One region of the Alkalibacter saccharofermentans DSM 14828 genome, then DNA from elsewhere that is predicted to be linked to it. Evidence: predicted binding sites of a transcription regulator. Region 1 holds the regulator's gene; the other holds the start of a gene.
What was found. Region 1 encodes HrcA, which represses chaperone genes, less so after heat shock. Its sites were predicted from a motif close to TGTTAGCACTCNNNNNNNNNGAGTGCTAACA; they were not measured.

Region 1 (8,913 bases):
TGAGCTTCTTCCAAAGTAAGATATTGACCTTCTCCCAACACCACGAACAAATTGGTGAAATCAGTATCCCCAAGCAATACCCCAATAAGCGGCATAATCATATCATTTACCAATGAAGTCACTATCTTACCAAAGGCCCCGCCTATTATTATACCTATTGCCAGGTCTACCATGTTTCCTTTGAGGGCAAATTCTTTGAATTCCTTTATCATTTTGATTTCCTCCTTCATGGTTCATAATATTAACAACATATGATATCTATATACATTTATTATAACTCATTTCCAAAACAAAAGAATAAAAAACTGTTGCATATGCTATTTAAGCATCTGCAACAGTTTAAATCAGTTGAAATATTTTTTTACCTTGTCCCAAAAGCTTTTGCCTTGTTCGTGAATTTCGTGCTCTCCATCGACTTCAGCAAATTTTCTAAGCAATTCCTTTTGCTCATCATTTAGCTTTTTAGGAATTTCGACCTTGACTTTTACGTACTGATCGCCTTTTCCGTAACCCATGGGATTAGCAACTCCACGCCCCTTTAGTCTGAAGGTCTGGTGGGATTGTGTTCCCTCAGGTATCGTAAATTTAATTTGTTCTATCTTCTTTTTCTTTTCGTTCAATGACGGAATCATTATCTCGTCCCCCAGAGCAGCCTGAACAAATGTTATCGGAATTTCACAAAATATGTTCGTCCCTTCCCTTTCAAAGAAAGGATGGGATTTGACGCTAATATATACGTAGACATCTCCTCTTGGCCCACCTAAGGTTCCCGGTTCTCCTTCTCCCCTTAAAGGAAGAACGTTGCCGTCCTCGACTCCTGCAGGAATGTTAATTGATATGGACTTTTCTTTCCTCTTTGTCCCTTTTCCACCACATGCCTTACAAGGCTTGGAGACAATCTTTCCTTCTCCGTGGCACTTATCGCATGTCTTTACAGTCTGCATGACTCCAAAGGGAGTCCTTTGATTCACTCTTACTTGTCCTGATCCGTTGCATTTGTCACAGGTCTTAACATCACTTCCGGATTCTGCTCCGGAACCGTGACATACCTCGCATTCTTCATCTCTTGATATCTTAATATCCTTTTCTACGCCAAAAACTGCCTCTTCGAAGTCAAGTGTTATGCCGACCTTTATATCCGGACCCTTTTGGGGCCTTCTAGATCTACTTCCCGAAAAGCCTCCGCCAAACATATCGAATATATCGCCAAAGATATCGTCAAATCCGGCACCGCCGCCAAATCCGCCGAATCCACCGGCACCATTTCCCATGCCTGCATGCCCGAATTGATCGTATTGTGAGCGCTTAGATGAATCGCTTAAGACTTCGTAAGCTTCGTTTACTTCCTTGAAGTTTTCCTCTGCTTCTTTGTCTTCGGGATTTCTATCCGGATGGTACTTCATTGCAAGCTTTCTGTATGCTTTTTTTATCTCATCCTCAGAGGCACCCTTGCTGACTCCCAGGACCTCATAATAGTCTCGTTTGCTCATATTTTCTCTCCTTGCGTTAAATTCAAGGTTTCATCATATCATAAACATGCAACCAAAGCAATTGCCTTGGTTGCGGGTTTAATGCTATTTGTTTTCATCCTCATCGTCTACAACTTCATAATCTGCATCTACTACGTCATCAGCATCGTTTTGAGCCTCTTGTGCTTCGCCTTGCGCTCCCTGAGAAGCCTGTTCATAAAGCTTTTGTGCTATTGGATGGAAGACTTCGTTAAGTGCTTCTGTCGCTTTTCTAATAGCCTCTACATCAGAACCTTCCATTTTTTCTTTCAGGTCCTTAACTGCATCTTCAACTTTTTGTTTTTCATCAGCAGCTACTTTATCTCCCAAGTCCTTAAGAGACTTTTCAATCTGATATATCGTAGAGTCAGCAGTATTCTTAACTTCTACCTCGTCTTTTTTCTTCTTGTCCTCTTCAGCAAATTTTTCTGCTTCTTTTACTGCTTTTTCTATTTCTTCATCACTCATGTTTGTAGAAGATTGAATTACCACATTTTGGGATTTTCCTGTTCCTAAATCCTTTGCGCTTACGTTTACTATTCCGTTAGCATCGATATCAAATGTTACTTCAATCTGCGGGATTCCTCTTGGTGCCGGAGCAATTCCTGCCAGTTGGAATCTGCCCAAGGTTTTGTTATAAGATGCAATCTCTCTTTCCCCTTGTAGCACGTGTATGTCTACTGCGGTTTGATTGTCAGCGGCAGTAGAGAATATTTGACTCTTCTTTGTTGGTATGGTCGTGTTTCGCTCGATAAGCTTAGTGAATACGCCACCCATGGTTTCAATCCCAAGTGACAAAGGAGTTACATCAAGAAGCAATACGTCTTTTACTTCTCCTGCAAGTACTCCTGCTTGAATCGCAGCACCGATAGCTACGCATTCATCCGGATTGATTCCCTTGTAAGCATCTTTTCCTGTAATTTTCTTTACAGCTTCCTGTACAGCAGGAGTTCTTGTTGATCCACCAACAAGGATTATCTTGTTAATCTTATCTGCTTCAAGCCCGGCATCTTTCATAGCGCTTTTAACCGGACCTATTGTTCTTTCCACCAGGTCTGCTGTCAACTCATCAAATTTCGCTCTGGACAAGGTCACGTCCAAGTGCTTAGGCCCTTCCTGTGTTGCAGTAATAAATGGAAGGTTTATATTAGAGCTCATGACTCCTGAAAGCTCGATTTTCGCCTTTTCTGCGGCTTCTTTAAGTCTCTGCAAGGCAATCTTGTCATTTCTTAAATCTACCCCATTTTCCTTCTTGAACTCTTCTGCAAGATAATCAATGACTCTTTGGTCAAAGTCGTCTCCTCCAAGATGGTTGTCACCATTGGTCGCGAGAACTTCGAATACTCCATCCCCTAGCTCAAGTATTGATACGTCGAATGTTCCGCCGCCTAGGTCATAAACCATTATCTTTTGGTTCTCTTCCTTATCAAGGCCATATGCCAACGATGCGGCAGTCGGCTCATTTATGATTCTTAATACTTCTAATCCTGCTATCTTTCCAGCATCCTTAGTTGCCTGTCTTTGACTGTCGCTGAAATAAGCCGGTACTGTTATAACTGCTTTAGTCACCTTTTCTCCCAAGTAGGCTTCAGCATCAGCCTTAAGCTTTTGAAGAATCATTGCAGAAATCTGTTGCGGGGTATATTCTGTTCCATCAATGGTTACCTTATGGTCAGTTCCCATCTCTCTTTTAATAGATGCCACTGTCTTGTCAGGGTTTGTGACCGCTTGCCTCTTTGCAACCTGGCCTACCAATCTTTCTCCATCTTTAGTAACTGCAAGAACTGATGGCGTGGTCCTGTTTCCTTCAGCGTTTGGAATTACAACAGGCTCTCCTCCTTCAAGCACAGCTACGCAAGAGTTAGTTGTACCCAAGTCAATTCCTATAATTTTTTCTTTTCCCATATTCTATTTCCTCCTATCAATATCAGCTTTTTTTGCAAATCTTGACCATCGCTGGTCTGATCACTTTCTCTTTAAATGTGTATCCCTTTTGGAAAACTTCAATAATTTGATCTTCTTTATGCTCATCAGAATCTTCCACCGTAACCCCATGGTGCAGGTTTGGATCAAACTCTTGATTTTCGCACTCTATTTCACTTAAGCCTTCCTTGGCAAGCACGTCTTTGAGTTGAGTCAAAACCATCTTAACACCGTTTGCATATTCGTCTTCAATCTTGCTTTTCTCGAGGGATGATACCGCTCTTTCAAGATTATCCAAAACCGGCAAAAGATTCGATGAAAAATCCTCTAATGCATATTTGTATATTTCATCTTTCTCGCGAATTGTGCGCTTTCTAAAGTTGTCAAAATCAGCTTGGAGACGAATCAATTGGTTTTGAAGGCTTTCATCTTCTTTATTTTCTTCGGCTGGTTTTTCTTCAACCGACTCCCTTTGATCATCTTGAGCCTCTTGCTCCTGATTTTCTTCCAAATCTACCTTTTCGTCATTAAGTGCTTCATCATTATTTTTTTCATTATTCAAAATCATCACCCTTTGCTATTTCTTCTTTGTTCAGTTGCTTGTTAAGTTCTGAGCTTAAAAAGTTCATGACAGATACCACATAATCGTAATTCATCCTAACCGGCCCTACAACGCCAATGCTTCCTATGTTTTTGCCGTTCAAGCTGTAGGTGGCTGTTATCAGGCTGCATTCCTTGAATTCATTAACTGTATTTTCAGATCCGATGATGATGTTTAGTGACCCTTTGCTGACTTGAGTTAAAAGCTCTGCTATCTTATTTTTCTTTTCGATAAGATCTAAGAATCCCTTAGCCTTTACTATATCGAAAAACTCCGGATAATTAAGTATGTTGGTAACACCATTGGAATATACGGAATTTTCCTTCCTATTTAGCAAAACTTCTTTAAACATAGGAACTACTTCCTGTAGCAATTCGTTTTCCTTTAGCGTCAAGTCATTTATCTTTTGGGTAAGGTCTTTTCCAATGTTCTCGAATGAAGACCCTTTTACTATGTGGTTCAATATGTTGTTTAACTTATTAAGCTCTCCGTCAACAACCGTTTTGCTAAGCTTAAGCTCGTAATTTTTGATTATGTTTTCTTTGGTAACCACTACCATCAATACCCTTTCGTCTTCAATGGGCACTAATTGTACATGCTTACAGTTTAGGGTATCCATTTCGGGCAACGATACTATAGATGTATAACTGGTAAGCTGTGCGATGACCTTTGCCGTGTGCTTGATGGCTTTGTCAATTTCCTCAACGTATTGGCTGTATCCATCTCTAATTTCGTTTTTAAGCCCTTGATTCAGATTGCTTATTTTCATCAGCTCATCTACATATAGCCTGTATGCCTTTTGGGAAGGTATTCTTCCTGCTGATGTATGGGGCTGGATTAACAGGCCCATTTCTTCAAGATCTGACATCTCATTTCGGATTGTAGCCGCGCTTATTCCGAGATTATATTTTTTTGCGATCGTCCTTGAACCTATAGGCTCTGCTGTCTCGATATAATCTCTAATTATGGAATTTAAGATTTTTAATTTCCTTTCTCTTTTATCATCCATGTTATCATCTCCATTGTTAGCACTCTTTGACTATGAGTGCTAAGCTAATATTAAAATAACATCTAATCGACCTTTTGTCAATAGGTTCTGAGTATCTTAAAGTTCTAATTAAGACTTGATAAATTCTCCAAATACTCTATTCGCAAAATCCAAGCCTTTTAAGCTTAACTTGATTTTTCCATCCGTCTTTTCCAGCAATTCTTCTTTTATCAGCTTTTCTATCTCAGTTCCGTAGTCATCCCATATTGAAGAAGCAAACCTATCCCCGTAATCCTGACAGTTTACCCCCTGGATTTTTCTTAGACCTAAAAACATAAATTCTTCTTTGAGATTTTTAAGCTCTATTCTTTCTGTTTCTTTAATTACCGACTGAAAACCATTTGCTTTTTCGATGTATTCTTTCATATCCGAGATATTATAAAAACGGCAGTTGTCTGAAAAAGAGTGGGCGCCAAGCCCCAATCCCACATAATCATCTAGATTCCAGTAGACCATATTGTGTCTTGAGCTAAATCCGGGCAGAGCAAAGTTTGATATTTCGTAATGGATATAACCCGCTTTAGCCAAGCTCTCTATTAACATATGATACATTTCTCGCTCTAAGTCTTCATCCAATTTAAAACTCCCTGACAAAGCCTGCTTGTATAAAGGCGTGCCTTCTTCAAGAACCAGTCCGTAACAGGACAGATGTTCAGGCTTTAAATCAAGTATCTTCTTAAGTCCTTCTTTGAACCCTTCCAGCTTTTGGCCCGGCAGTCCCATCATCAAGTCTATGTTGATGTTTTTTATGTTTAAGTTCCTTAGGAGATTATAGCTTCCTTCAAAATCATTGTATGTATGAATTCTTCCGATTGATTTTAATACATCGTCGTCAGTGCTTTGAAGACCAAGGCTGAACCTATTAACGCCGCTTTTTACATAAGAAGCTATCTTTTTTCTGTCAAGAGTCCCCGGATTTGCCTCTATAGTTATTTCTGTATCTTTTTCGATATTAAAGTCATGCCATAGTTTTGACATAATTTTCTCTATATAAACAGGCTCTATAGATGTAGGAGTTCCCCCTCCTATATAAATGGTTTTTATCTTTCTGTTCTCGATGTATCGACTTTTTGCATCAATTTCATTTAAAAGGGCAGAAGTATACGCTTCTGCCCTTTCTTCTTGCCCTGAAAAAGATAAAAAGTCGCAATACGAGCACTTTTCCCTGCAAAAGGGAATATGTACGTATATGCTTGTGTTTTTCATTTTATTCACCTTGCTTAAGAGTCCAGCTTCAGAACGGACATGAATGCCTCTTGGGGAACCTCTATGCTTCCCACCTGACGCATACGTTTCTTCCCTTCCTTTTGCTTTTCTAAAAGTTTTCTCTTTCTGGATATATCCCCGCCATAGCATTTTGCAAGCACGTCTTTTCTCATGGCCCTGATAGTCTCTCTGGCTATGATCTTGCCTCCTATTGCCGCTTGTATTGGTATTTCAAACATTTGGCGTGGTATCGCTTCTTTTAGCTTCTCGCAGATCATTCGTCCTCTAGAGTATGCTTTGCTTTTATGCACTATGAAGGAAAGAGCATCAACCACGTCTCCGTTTAGCAGTATATCAAGCTTTACGAGATCCGATCTTCTGTAATCTTTCATATCATAATCAAATGACGCGTATCCTTTTGTCCTTGATTTAAGCACATCAAAAAAATCGTATATTATTTCATTTAGCGGAAGTTCGTATTCCAGCACGACGCGAGTTTCTTCCATATAACTCATCGTCTTGTATTCTCCTCTACGTTCCTGACACAAATCCATTATTGCGCCGACATACTCGGAAGGAACCATAATGGAAGCATCCACTATAGGTTCTTCCATAAAGTCGATTTCCACCGCAGGTGGTAGATTGGTGGGATTGTCTACCCACAACTCTTCGCCGCTGGTTTTTTTAACCTTGTAGATTACGCTTGGAGCTGTAGTTACCAAATCTATGTTGTATTCCCGTTCAAGCCTCTCCTGGATTATCTCCATATGAAGCAGCCCTAAAAATCCGCATCTGAAACCAAAACCAAGAGCTACAGAAGTATCCGGCTCAAACATCAGTGAAGCATCATTTAGTTGAAGCTTTTCCAGGGATTCCTTAAGGTCTTCGTATTTTGCCCCATCAGCTGGATATATGCCACTGTAAACCATGGGCGTAACCTTTTTATACCCCGGCAACGCTTCTTTTGCCGGATTTGACGCGTCTGTTATGGTGTCCCCTACCCTGGTATCCTTAACATTTTTGATGCTTGCAGTAACGTATCCTACGTCTCCGCTTACGAGCTCGTCAATGGGAAGAAGTCCTTTTGCGAATACTCCAACCTCGTCGACTTCAAAGGTTTTCCCCGTATTCATCATCTTTATTTTCATGCCTTTTTTCATTATTCCTTCTTTTACCCTGATTGATGCTATTACTCCCCTGTAAGAATCGTAGTAGGAATCAAAAATAAGAGCCTTCAAAGGCTGGTCGTCCTTATTTTCGGGAGCCGGCACTCTGTCAACTATTGCCTTTAGCACGTCTTCGATATTTAATCCTTCTTTTGCAGATATTAAAGGAGCATCATGTGCTTCGATTCCTATCAAATCTTCAATTTCATTTTTTACCATCTCAGGATCTGCTCCCGGTAAATCTATCTTGTTTATTACAGGTATTATCTCAAGGTTATTCTCTAGCGCAAGATAGACATTTGCCATCGTCTGCGCCTCAATTCCCTGAACTGCATCTACAACCAAAATGGCTCCTTCGCAAGCGGCCAAGCTTCTTGAAACCTCGTAAGTGAAATCTACATGCCCAGGGGTATCAATCAGATTCAAAAAATATTCGTCATTATTTTCATCCTTGTAAACCAGCCTTATTGCTTGGAGCTTTATAGTTATTCCACGTTCCTTCTCCAGATCCATGTTATCCAAAAGCTGATCAGACATTTCCCTGTCAGACAATAGACCAGTCTTTTGTATCAATCGATCGGCTAGTGTTGATTTTCCGTGGTCTATATGGGCTATTATGCTAAAATTTCTTGTTATTTCTTGTTTGTTAGGCGCCATTAAAATTCCTCCAAATATAAAATCTCATTATTACATTATATCAAAAACACAGCACTCTAACAATCAATATATTTATGCCCTGGATTTACCGAAACTGCACTAAATGTAAAATAGCATTCCTGCCAGTCCACAGGAAACAAATGACGCTGCCAATGCTATGGGAATTATCATCCACAATAGAGCTGCCTTTGCAAAATTCCTTCTGTTCAGATCATAGTCTCCACCAAATGCCCATAAGATCAAAACTATTACATTTACCAGCGGAATGCTGATAAGCAATAACGTTATGAACCAATCTCCTACACTTTGTGCTCTGATTTCTTCATTCATTCCTATCCCTCCACTTAGTCTTTGTTTTTACTATACATCAAAAATGTTAAAATTCAATTATAATTTCAACAACACGAAAAATTATTGCATGCGATAAAACTGCAAACGTTATAACGTTGCTCTATTTGCTTCTTAGTAGTATCATTGATTTATAAACAAACGAGGTGATAAAAATAAATAGAATGCTTGATTATCATATGCACACTACTCATTCATGGGATGGAATGTCCACTATGGAAGAAATGTGCAAAAGCGCCATAAACAAAGGCGTGTCTGAAATATGCTTTACAGAACATCTTTCTGTCCGAGAAGGCGACCCATGCTTCGGGTGGCTTGATATGGATGCTTACGGTATCAATATCGAAAAATGTCGGGATCACTTCCAGGGCAGTCTAACAATAAAAAAAGGCTTGGAAATAGGAGAGCCCCATTTATCCATGAACAAAATCGAACCTTACAAAACAGGGCAAAATA
Region 2 (8,913 bases), on a different contig from region 1:
GGACTTGCCCTGCACAATGGAGCATACATAAGTGAAATTTTCAGAGGATCCATCGAGTCCATACATTACGGTCAAAGAGAGGCTGCCAGATCTCTTGGAATGACAAGAGGACAGGCACTTAAAAGGATAGTGCTGCCGCAAGCTTTCAGAAGGTCAATACCTGCGCTAGGAAATCAGTTTATAATAGCTGTAAAGGATTCTTCCCTTGCCAGTGTAATTACTATCACAGAGACCATGCTTCTTGCCAGGCAGTTTGTCGCCGCAACATTTGACGTGTTCCCCATATTTTTTGTCGCGGCCTCTTACTATCTGATAATAACCATGGGACTTGCCAAGCTGCTGCAAAAACTTGAAACAAAACTGAAAGTCGGGGTGAGATGATATGAGCATGATAGAGATAAAGAACCTCCACAAGTATTTTGGAGACCTGGAGGTATTGAAGGGAATCAATTTGACGGTTGAAGAAAGCGACGTGGTATGCTTGATAGGGGCCAGTGGTTCTGGTAAAAGCACGCTTCTTAGGTGCATAAACTACCTGGAGAAAAAGACTGAAGGAGAAATCTGGATAGATGGAAAGCCTGTTGAAGAGACCGAGGATGGAATCAATAAAGTACGCCAGGATGTGGGAATGGTATTTCAAAGATTCAACCTGTTTCCTCATATGACAGTTGCAGAAAACGTCATGGAAGGACCTGTCACTGTGAAGAAGATGGGTAAAGAAGAGGCACGAAAGCTCGCCGTTGAACTGTTGGAAAAGGTAGGAATAGCTGACAAGGCGGATGTATATCCGGAGATGCTATCAGGTGGTCAGCAGCAAAGGGTAGCCATTGCCAGGTCCCTTGCAATGGAACCAAAAGTGATACTCTTTGATGAGCCTACTTCGGCACTTGATCCTGAGCTTGTAGGTGAAGTCCTCAAAGTAATGAAAGATCTTGCTCAGGAGGGGAGGACGATGATCGTGGTGACCCACGAGATGGGCTTTGCCAAAGAAGTTGCAGACAGGGTGATATTTCTTCATGACGGCATGATAGCCGAGGAAGGAGCCCCTAAAGAAATTTTTGAAAATCCCAAGCACGAAAGACTTCAAGCATTCCTTGGGGAGATACTGGTATAGAAATAAGAGTATAAAAATTAAAGATAATAAATCAGATTGCAGAGTTATTAAGTGCAGTCTGATTTTTTTATTTCAAGGTTATTGACATATGCCCTAAACAGAGTATAATGAATATATAAAGGGCATATGCCTAAAACTAAGGACAAGAAACAAAAAACGGTTATTTTTGTTTCTCGGATAGATTAAGGAGGAGTTAAAATGCCGAGAAGAGATGGAACGGGGCCAATAGGTCAAGGATCGCTAACGGGAATAGGGTTGGGATCATGGGAAACTGGAGCTTTTAAAAAAGCCGCCGGAGCTGCAGGTTTAGGTCTTGGATTAAGGATGGGACTTGGATGCAGAAAAGGCCTCAAAAGAAATGTCAGAAGAAGGTTTGCTCTTATGGACCGGTTTGATTCAAAAGAAGAGCTGAGAAGCCAAAAAAAATTATTGGAAGCAAGATTAAGGGAAATAAATAAAAAGCTAGAAGATTAAGGAGGAAATGAGATGCCCAGGCCGAGAAAGTGGAGGAAGGTTTGTTGCCTTCCAGACAGTAATCTATTTGGACCGTTAAATGCGAAACTCGTAGAAGAAGACATCATACATATGACTGTTGAGGAGTACGAAACTATCCGATTAATCGACCTAGAGGGAATGATGCAGGAAGAGTGTGCAAATCAAATGAACGTTGCAAGGACCACTGTCCAGAGAATCTACAATGAAGGCAAAAGAAAGCTTGCCCTGTCTTTAGTAGAAGGAAAAATTATCAAGATTGAAGGCGGAGACTACAAGCTTTGCGATGAAGAGGAAAGAGAAGAACAGATAAAATGCGGAAGATGCAGAAGACGCAGGCAATTTGTTAAAGATCAAGAGGAGATGTAGACAATGAAATTAGCGATGCCGGTAAACGAAAAGAATATTAAATCTGGGATATGTTGCTCATTTGGAAGAGCGCCTTGGTTTATGATATACGATACTGAAATAAAAAAAGAGTCTTTTATAGACAATAGCGCTGCTTCGAGTGCAGGAGGCGCAGGCATAAAAGCTGCACAGCTATTAGTGGATCAAAATATCGATGGGTTAATAACACCTAGATGTGGACAAAATGCTGCAGAAGTTGTTCAAGGGGCAGATATCCAAATAATTGAAAGCCAAGGAGAGGATATAGAGGAAAATATTAAATTGTTTGAAAAAGGAAAGTTAGTTCTTCTGAGTGAAATTCATGCCGGATATCACAATCATGGAAAGTAAAAAAATTGCAGTTCTGAGCGGCAAAGGCGGTACAGGAAAGACGTTTGTGTCTGTAAATTTAGCAGATGCTGCAGGTACAAGTGCATATATCGACTGCGACGTGGAAGAGCCAAACGGGCATTTATTCTTTAAGCCTGAGATAACAGCAGAAGAAAAAGTAGCTGTCAAGATTCCGGTAGTAGATCATGATCTGTGCACAGGATGCAGAAAGTGCACAGAGTTTTGTAGATTCAATGCACTAGCTTATCTAAAAGACAAAGTCAAAGTTCTTGAAGATATCTGCCATTCCTGTGGAGGTTGCGCCCTGGTATGTCCCCAAGAGGCAATTTATGAAAAAGATATGGCTATCGGCAAGGTAGAAATAGGAAAATCACAGCAAACGAAGACCTTAAGTGGGATGATGGGTATTGGCAAAGCCAGTGGGGTTCCCATAATAAAGAGGCTTCTTGAGTTAGGATCTCATGAAGATTTAACAATAATAGATTGTCCTCCGGGAAGTGCCTGCGTGACCATGGAAAGCATCAAAGATGCTGATTTTTGCGTTTTAGTGGCTGAACCTACTTTGTTTGGAGTCCATAATCTTGCCATGGTACATGAACTTGTAAATCTATTTAAGATACCATTTGGAGCAGTTTTAAATAAATGCACCGATGGAGAAAACCCGGCAGAAAAATACTGCGACGACAACGATATAAAAATTCTTGGCAAGTTCGATTATGACAAGGAAATGGGAAGACAAAATTCTCAAGGCGAAATAATATCTAGAGTTGACAAAACATACAACAAGAAGTTTACAGAGTTGCTGTATGCAATTTTGGAGGAAGTAAAATGAGACAGCTATTGATACTTAGTGGGAAAGGGGGTACCGGTAAGACTACGGTTGCAAGTGCCTTCATAGATTTTGCCGATGCAGAGGCTTTTGCAGATTGTGATGTTGATGCTCCCAACCTGCACTTGGTGATGCATATCAGGGAAGAACCAGAGATAAACAATTACTTCGGTATGGGAAAAGCGGAAATTGATCAATCAAAATGCATCTCATGCGGTCTATGCATGAAAAAATGTAGGTTTGATTCCATAAGCTTCAGTAAGGGCGCTTATCATGTTGGAGAATTCGGATGTGAAGGGTGTGGAGTTTGTGTTTTTTTATGTCCTCAGGATGCTATTGATATTAAAGCCGATGTGGCCGGAGAATTGCGCATTTATAAAAACACTAGGGTATTTTCAACTGCTACATTAAAGATGGGCAGTGGAACTTCCGGCAAGCTTGTAACCGAAGTGAAGAAAAATATGCAAAAGTCCTGCAATAAGGATGCATTTGCCATAATAGATGGATCCCCAGGGATAGGATGCCCCGTAATAGCGTCAATCAGCGGAGTAGACATGGTTTTGATAGTAGCGGAGCCTTCAGTTTCGGGAATTAGCGACATGGAGAGGATCATAAAAACTGCTAAAGGTTTTAATACCAAAATAATGGTTTGCATAAACAAATACGATACAAATTTAGAAAAAGCAATTGAAATAGAAGAGTATTGTAAAAGAAACGATATACCCTTCATGGGCAAGATTTCTTATGATGATAATGCGGCAGAAGCTATAAACAAAGGAATGAGCCTTGGGAAGGTAAATTGCAGAGCGTCGAACGAGATAAAAAAGGTTTACCAAAATACGATGAAATACTTTAATGAGAGCTAGGTGCACAAATGATTATAAGGGTATTATCTGAAAATACATGTGGCCAAGATTTATTAAAAGCTGAACACGGTCTTAGCCTGCACATTCAAACAGGTGAAAAAAAAATCATTTTTGATATGGGGCAAGGACCTTGCTTTATAAAAAATGCAAAAGCAATAGGGGTAGATTTGACAGAAGTTGATATAGGATTCATATCTCATGGGCACTATGATCATGGAGGAGGATTAAGAGCATTTTTATCTGTAAATCAAAAGGCAAAAGTCTTTATCAATAAAAAATCTTTTGATGAACATTACTCTTTGAGAAACAACAAGAATATAATTTACATTGGAATAGATGAAAAGCTCCTGGCAAACAATCGGATCATGTGCATAAATGGTGATTATAAAGTTGATGATAATTTGGAAATAATATCTAAGGTAGATGTAAAAGATGAGTTTTGGCCTGCAGTGAACAACAATCTTTATAAATCGGTGAGTGGTGAAATGACAAATGACGACTTTGATCACGAGCAAAACTTGGTAATTAATAATAACGGGAAATCATATCTGTTTTGCGGTTGTGCTCATAAAGGGATTGTAAATATTACAGAAGAATTTTATGCAAGAAATAAAAGCTATCCTGATTATATTATAGGAGGATTTCATTTTGACAGCAAATCTAACGAAAACAAGCTTGATGATAATATGATTATGGAAATAGGACGATATCTATTAAGCACTCAGGCTACGTGCCTAACCGGACATTGTACCGGCAGATCAGGGTTTAAAATATTAAGAAGAATTATGAAGGAAAAAATCAAATATATGGCTGTTGGAACACAATGGAACATATAAATAATACAAACAAGGAGAGAAAAATATGAATCAAACTGACAAACAAGTCGACTTTTCAGAAAAGCTTCATCCACAAAGCAATGTTAAAAAAGTTATAGGCGTGGTAAGCGGAAAGGGCGGCGTAGGAAAATCTTTGGTTACATCACTTCTTGCTGTGACCATGCAAAGGAGACAGCACAGGGTAGCTATATTGGATGCGGACATAACGGGTCCTTCTATACCCAAGGCTTTTGGCCTTACTGAAAAAGCATCTGCTACAGAGCTTGGGCTCCTTCCTGTAAAGAGCAAAACAGGTATAGATATAATGTCTATAAATCTTCTCTTAGAAAATGATACCGACCCTGTTGTCTGGAGAGGACCTATAATTGCAGGGACGGTTAAGCAGTTTTGGAGCGAGGTGATATGGTCTGATATTGATTATATGTTCGTAGACATGCCTCCTGGAACAGGAGATGTACCCCTTACAGTGTTTCAGTCATTGCCTGTTGACGGAATTATAGTAGTAGCTTCTCCACAGGAATTGGTATCTATGATAGTTGCAAAAGCCGTAAATATGGCAAAAATGATGGAAATTCCTGTGCTAGGGCTGGTTGAAAACATGTCATATTTTGCATGCCCTAACTGTGAAGAAAAATACCCTATATTTGGAGAGAGCCGAATCGATGAAACTGCAAAGGAATACGGACTTGATGTGATAGCAAAGATACCGGTAGATCCAAGGCTTGCCAGCGTTTGCGACAGAGGAATGGTGGAACTTTTCATAGGAGATTGGTTTGACAGCTTCGGCGAAAAACTTGATGGGAACGAAAATCTTGAAGAGGAAGTAGAGGAAAGCAAAATGAAAATTGCAGTTGCAAGTGAAAACAATCAAGTAACCCAGCACTTTGGTCACTGTGAAAGCTTTATGGTATATGATGTAGAAGGATCAAAAATAGTAAAGTCTGAAACTATAGCCAACCCGGGACACAGACCGGGCTTTTTACCGAACTTTTTATATGACATGGGAGTAAACGTGATAATATCAGGCGGCATGGGCGGCGGAGCTATCGATATATTCAATGAAAAGGGAATCCAGGTAGTTACCGGAGCTAAGGGAGAATCGCAAAAGGTTGCAGAAGATTTTATAGGCGGCAATCTCCTATATACCGGCTCTGTTTGCAGGGATCACCACCATGAAAGCAGTTGCCACTAAGAATCAAAAATAGCTCAGCAGGCATGATGTGCCTGCTGAGTTTAATTATTTGTTTCTATTTGCTCCAAAGCCGTTTCCGTTTCCTGTTTTTACTTGTTCCCCGTTTCCGTTACCTCGACCAAAACCCATTCCTTTAGCTTCTCCAACACATGCACCTTGGGCCGTTCCGTCGCAGTTTTCCTGGTTTTGAGCCATTCGCTCATAGATTGCATCTGCCTGTTCCTGGGTCATCCGTTCTTCTTGTACTCTTTCCTGTAATACTTCTTTTTTGTTTTCAAGCATTCTTTCTTTAAATTGCTCCTGGACGCCTTCTTCAATTGCCAAAGCTCCATAAGTTTCACCCTCCTGCCTTTGTTCGTAAATGGCTTCTGCAGATTTTCCGGTAAGCTCGGCGAGTATTTCAGCTGGAGAACCTGTGCTTGCTGCATAAGCAGCTCCTGAACCGCCTATGATTGCCAGTATAGTGCCTGCCATGATAATTTTTTTTGTTTTGTTGATTTTCATTTTTGCTACCTCCTGTGTTATATTGTTTCTATGATATGAGTATAGTACATCTATGTGTCACCTGTGTGACAGAAGGGAGATTAAAATGGGAAAGGTTCATAAATTGCAATTAAAGCTTACAAGAGGGGAAGAGCCTTCGCAAGTAGAGGAGTTGAACTTAATTGCAGGGGAAGGTATCAAAGGAGATGCTTTTTCGGGAGATGATGAAAATAGGCAGCTGACATTGATGGATTATCAGGCAAGAGCTGAAAATCAAGACAAGGCAGATGGATTCTGCCTGGCCCGTTTTACGGAAAATATATCTCTACAGGACTTGGAGGTTTCAGAACTAGAGGTTGGCGACAAGCTCCTAATAGGAGGCACGCAGCTGGAAATAACAATAGCGGGTAAGAAATGCTACCCGGAATGTCCAGTATATAAAAGGGAAGGCAATTGCGGGCTTTGGAAAAAAGCCGCTTTTGCAAAAGTGACTAAAAGCGGCTGGATTAAAGTTGGAGATCAGGCCTTAAAAAGGTAAATGACATGTGTTTAAAATAATCCAAAGTGGATATATAAAGAGTAGGACCTTAGCACTCTGGTAGCGCGAGTGCTAAAAAATAAGAAAGGAGTTGTTGATCATGGCAGGATTAGTACCGTTCAATAGGAAAGACACTGGTTTATTCGATACCGGCTTCGGGGACGTCTACAACATGCTTGACGACTTTTTTACCGACAATTGGTTGCCGTCAAGAAACTTGGCCAGAGACTCATTTAAAGTAGATGTACAGGAAAACGACACGGAATATGTCATCGAGGCTGACCTTCCGGGAATAAAAAAAGAAGAAATAAGCTTGTCTTTCGATCATGGAAGACTGGAGATAGCAGTCAAAAAGGAAGAAAAATTCGATGAAGAGAAGAAAAACTACATCCACAAGGAAAGACGCATAACTTCGATGTGCAGAAATCTCTACCTGGCAGATGCAAGCGGAGATGAGATCAAGGCAAAGCTTGAAGAGGGAGTGCTTAAAATCAACGTAGCTAAAAAGGCTCAGAAATCAGAAGATAAAAAAATTGAAATCGAATGAAGAAGTCCCGCCTAGTTTAAAAGGCGGGACTTTAAAGTTACTATAAGTTTTGTGCGAACTGTATCATCACGCCATCAGGATCGGTTATGTAAAAGAACTCGATATTTGGATTGGGCTTAAAAGGTCCGCTGTGTACACCGATACCCTTTGACTTGATTTCATCAATTTTCTTCCCAATATCTGCAACCGAAAATCCCATGGAGATATCCCTGGTGTAAGAAGGGGGATCATTCCTCTGAGCATCAAATATAAGCTCAACCTCTGTTCCACCGTCTCCTAAAAAAGCAATTTCTCTTCCCGGTCCTGCGGGGAATCTTCGGTTTACCGTAAGTCCCACGATGTCGGTGTAAAATTCGATGGATTTTTCCAAATCTGCAACCTTAATAGTCGTCCATAAGAAGCTCATTAATCTTTCCTCCTTTTAATTTCATCTTCAAATATATCGTATATTTCCGGGTTAGTCCTCTTCAATCTGAGTGGCTTCATGTTTTTATCCACAAATGCATGACGGCTTTTTCCAAAGGCATGGAGATGACCCTCCAGGCTAGTCACATTGTATTCCATAGAAATCCTGACGCCGCTGAAAGACTCTATATTGCATGAAATCAGCACAGTATCACCAAACCTGACAGGCGTTTTAAAGTCACACTCAACGCCTAAAACGGGTATCATTACACCAGTTGATTCTAATCGGTCATAGGGCAAAGACAGCTCATCCAACATGTATACCCTGGCTTCTTCAAACCACCTTATGTAATTTGAATGGTGAACTATTCCCATTTGGTCGGTTTCATAGTAGTGGACAGAGCGTTTGTACTGGTGAATATTACTCATTGTGATCTACCTTGTCAGCATCGTAGTCTTCCAAAAAACTATGGCGCTGACCCTTTTTTCGGTATTCTATGACAGTATCCAAGTTTACGTTGTGCATGCTTGTAAATATATTCATGTCCACTCCCGGGGTGTCTCTTTTTAATTTTTTTATAAGTGCTTTCATTTCCTGACGCTTCGAACCGATTCCGTCATCCCCCAGGACGCATTTTTCTGTCAATCTGCAGGCGCATCGTATAAATTCCAGCTCATTGTATCTTTTCCACGCCAATATGTCATCTTCTCGAACCATGTACATGGGCCTGATAAGCTCCATGTCTTCAAAGTTGCTGCTTTTTAGCTTGGGCATCATCGTCTTTATCTCCGCGCTATAGAGCATGCTCATAAGGGTTGTTTCGATGACGTCGTCAAAATGATGGCCCAAGGCGATTTTGTTGCAGCCCAGTT

Region 2: BUB93_RS06320 (Hsp20 family protein) is a predicted target of HrcA. The motif match lies at 7,136-7,166, and genes of this name have one in related genera.

The regions. Positions count from the first base shown of each region.
Region 1 is NZ_FQTU01000001.1:319,208-328,120, forward strand. It holds gene mscL (large conductance mechanosensitive channel protein MscL) at 1-212, opposite strand, end outside; gene dnaJ (molecular chaperone DnaJ) at 345-1,490, opposite strand; gene dnaK (molecular chaperone DnaK) at 1,575-3,413, opposite strand; gene grpE (nucleotide exchange factor GrpE) at 3,436-3,999, opposite strand; gene hrcA (heat-inducible transcriptional repressor HrcA) at 3,986-5,041, opposite strand; gene hemW (radical SAM family heme chaperone HemW) at 5,150-6,286, opposite strand; gene lepA (translation elongation factor 4) at 6,301-8,109, opposite strand; gene BUB93_RS01600 (hypothetical protein) at 8,209-8,439, opposite strand; gene BUB93_RS01605 (histidinol-phosphatase HisJ family protein) at 8,622-8,913, shown strand, end outside.
Region 2 is NZ_FQTU01000007.1:87,599-96,511, forward strand. It holds gene BUB93_RS06265 (amino acid ABC transporter permease) at 1-381, shown strand, start outside; gene BUB93_RS06270 (amino acid ABC transporter ATP-binding protein) at 389-1,114, shown strand; gene BUB93_RS06275 (DUF5320 domain-containing protein) at 1,313-1,588, shown strand; gene BUB93_RS06280 (DUF134 domain-containing protein) at 1,601-1,975, shown strand; gene BUB93_RS06285 (NifB/NifX family molybdenum-iron cluster-binding protein) at 1,979-2,344, shown strand; gene BUB93_RS06290 (4Fe-4S binding protein) at 2,334-3,176, shown strand; gene BUB93_RS06295 (ATP-binding protein) at 3,173-4,039, shown strand; gene BUB93_RS06300 (MBL fold metallo-hydrolase) at 4,048-4,875, shown strand; gene BUB93_RS06305 (iron-sulfur cluster carrier protein MrpORP) at 4,901-6,067, shown strand; gene BUB93_RS06310 (hypothetical protein) at 6,113-6,571, opposite strand; gene BUB93_RS06315 (MOSC domain-containing protein) at 6,657-7,088, shown strand; gene BUB93_RS06320 (Hsp20 family protein) at 7,189-7,635, shown strand; gene BUB93_RS06325 (VOC family protein) at 7,676-8,041, opposite strand; gene BUB93_RS06330 (acyl-CoA thioesterase) at 8,041-8,469, opposite strand; gene BUB93_RS06335 (tRNA 2-thiocytidine biosynthesis TtcA family protein) at 8,462-8,913, opposite strand, start outside.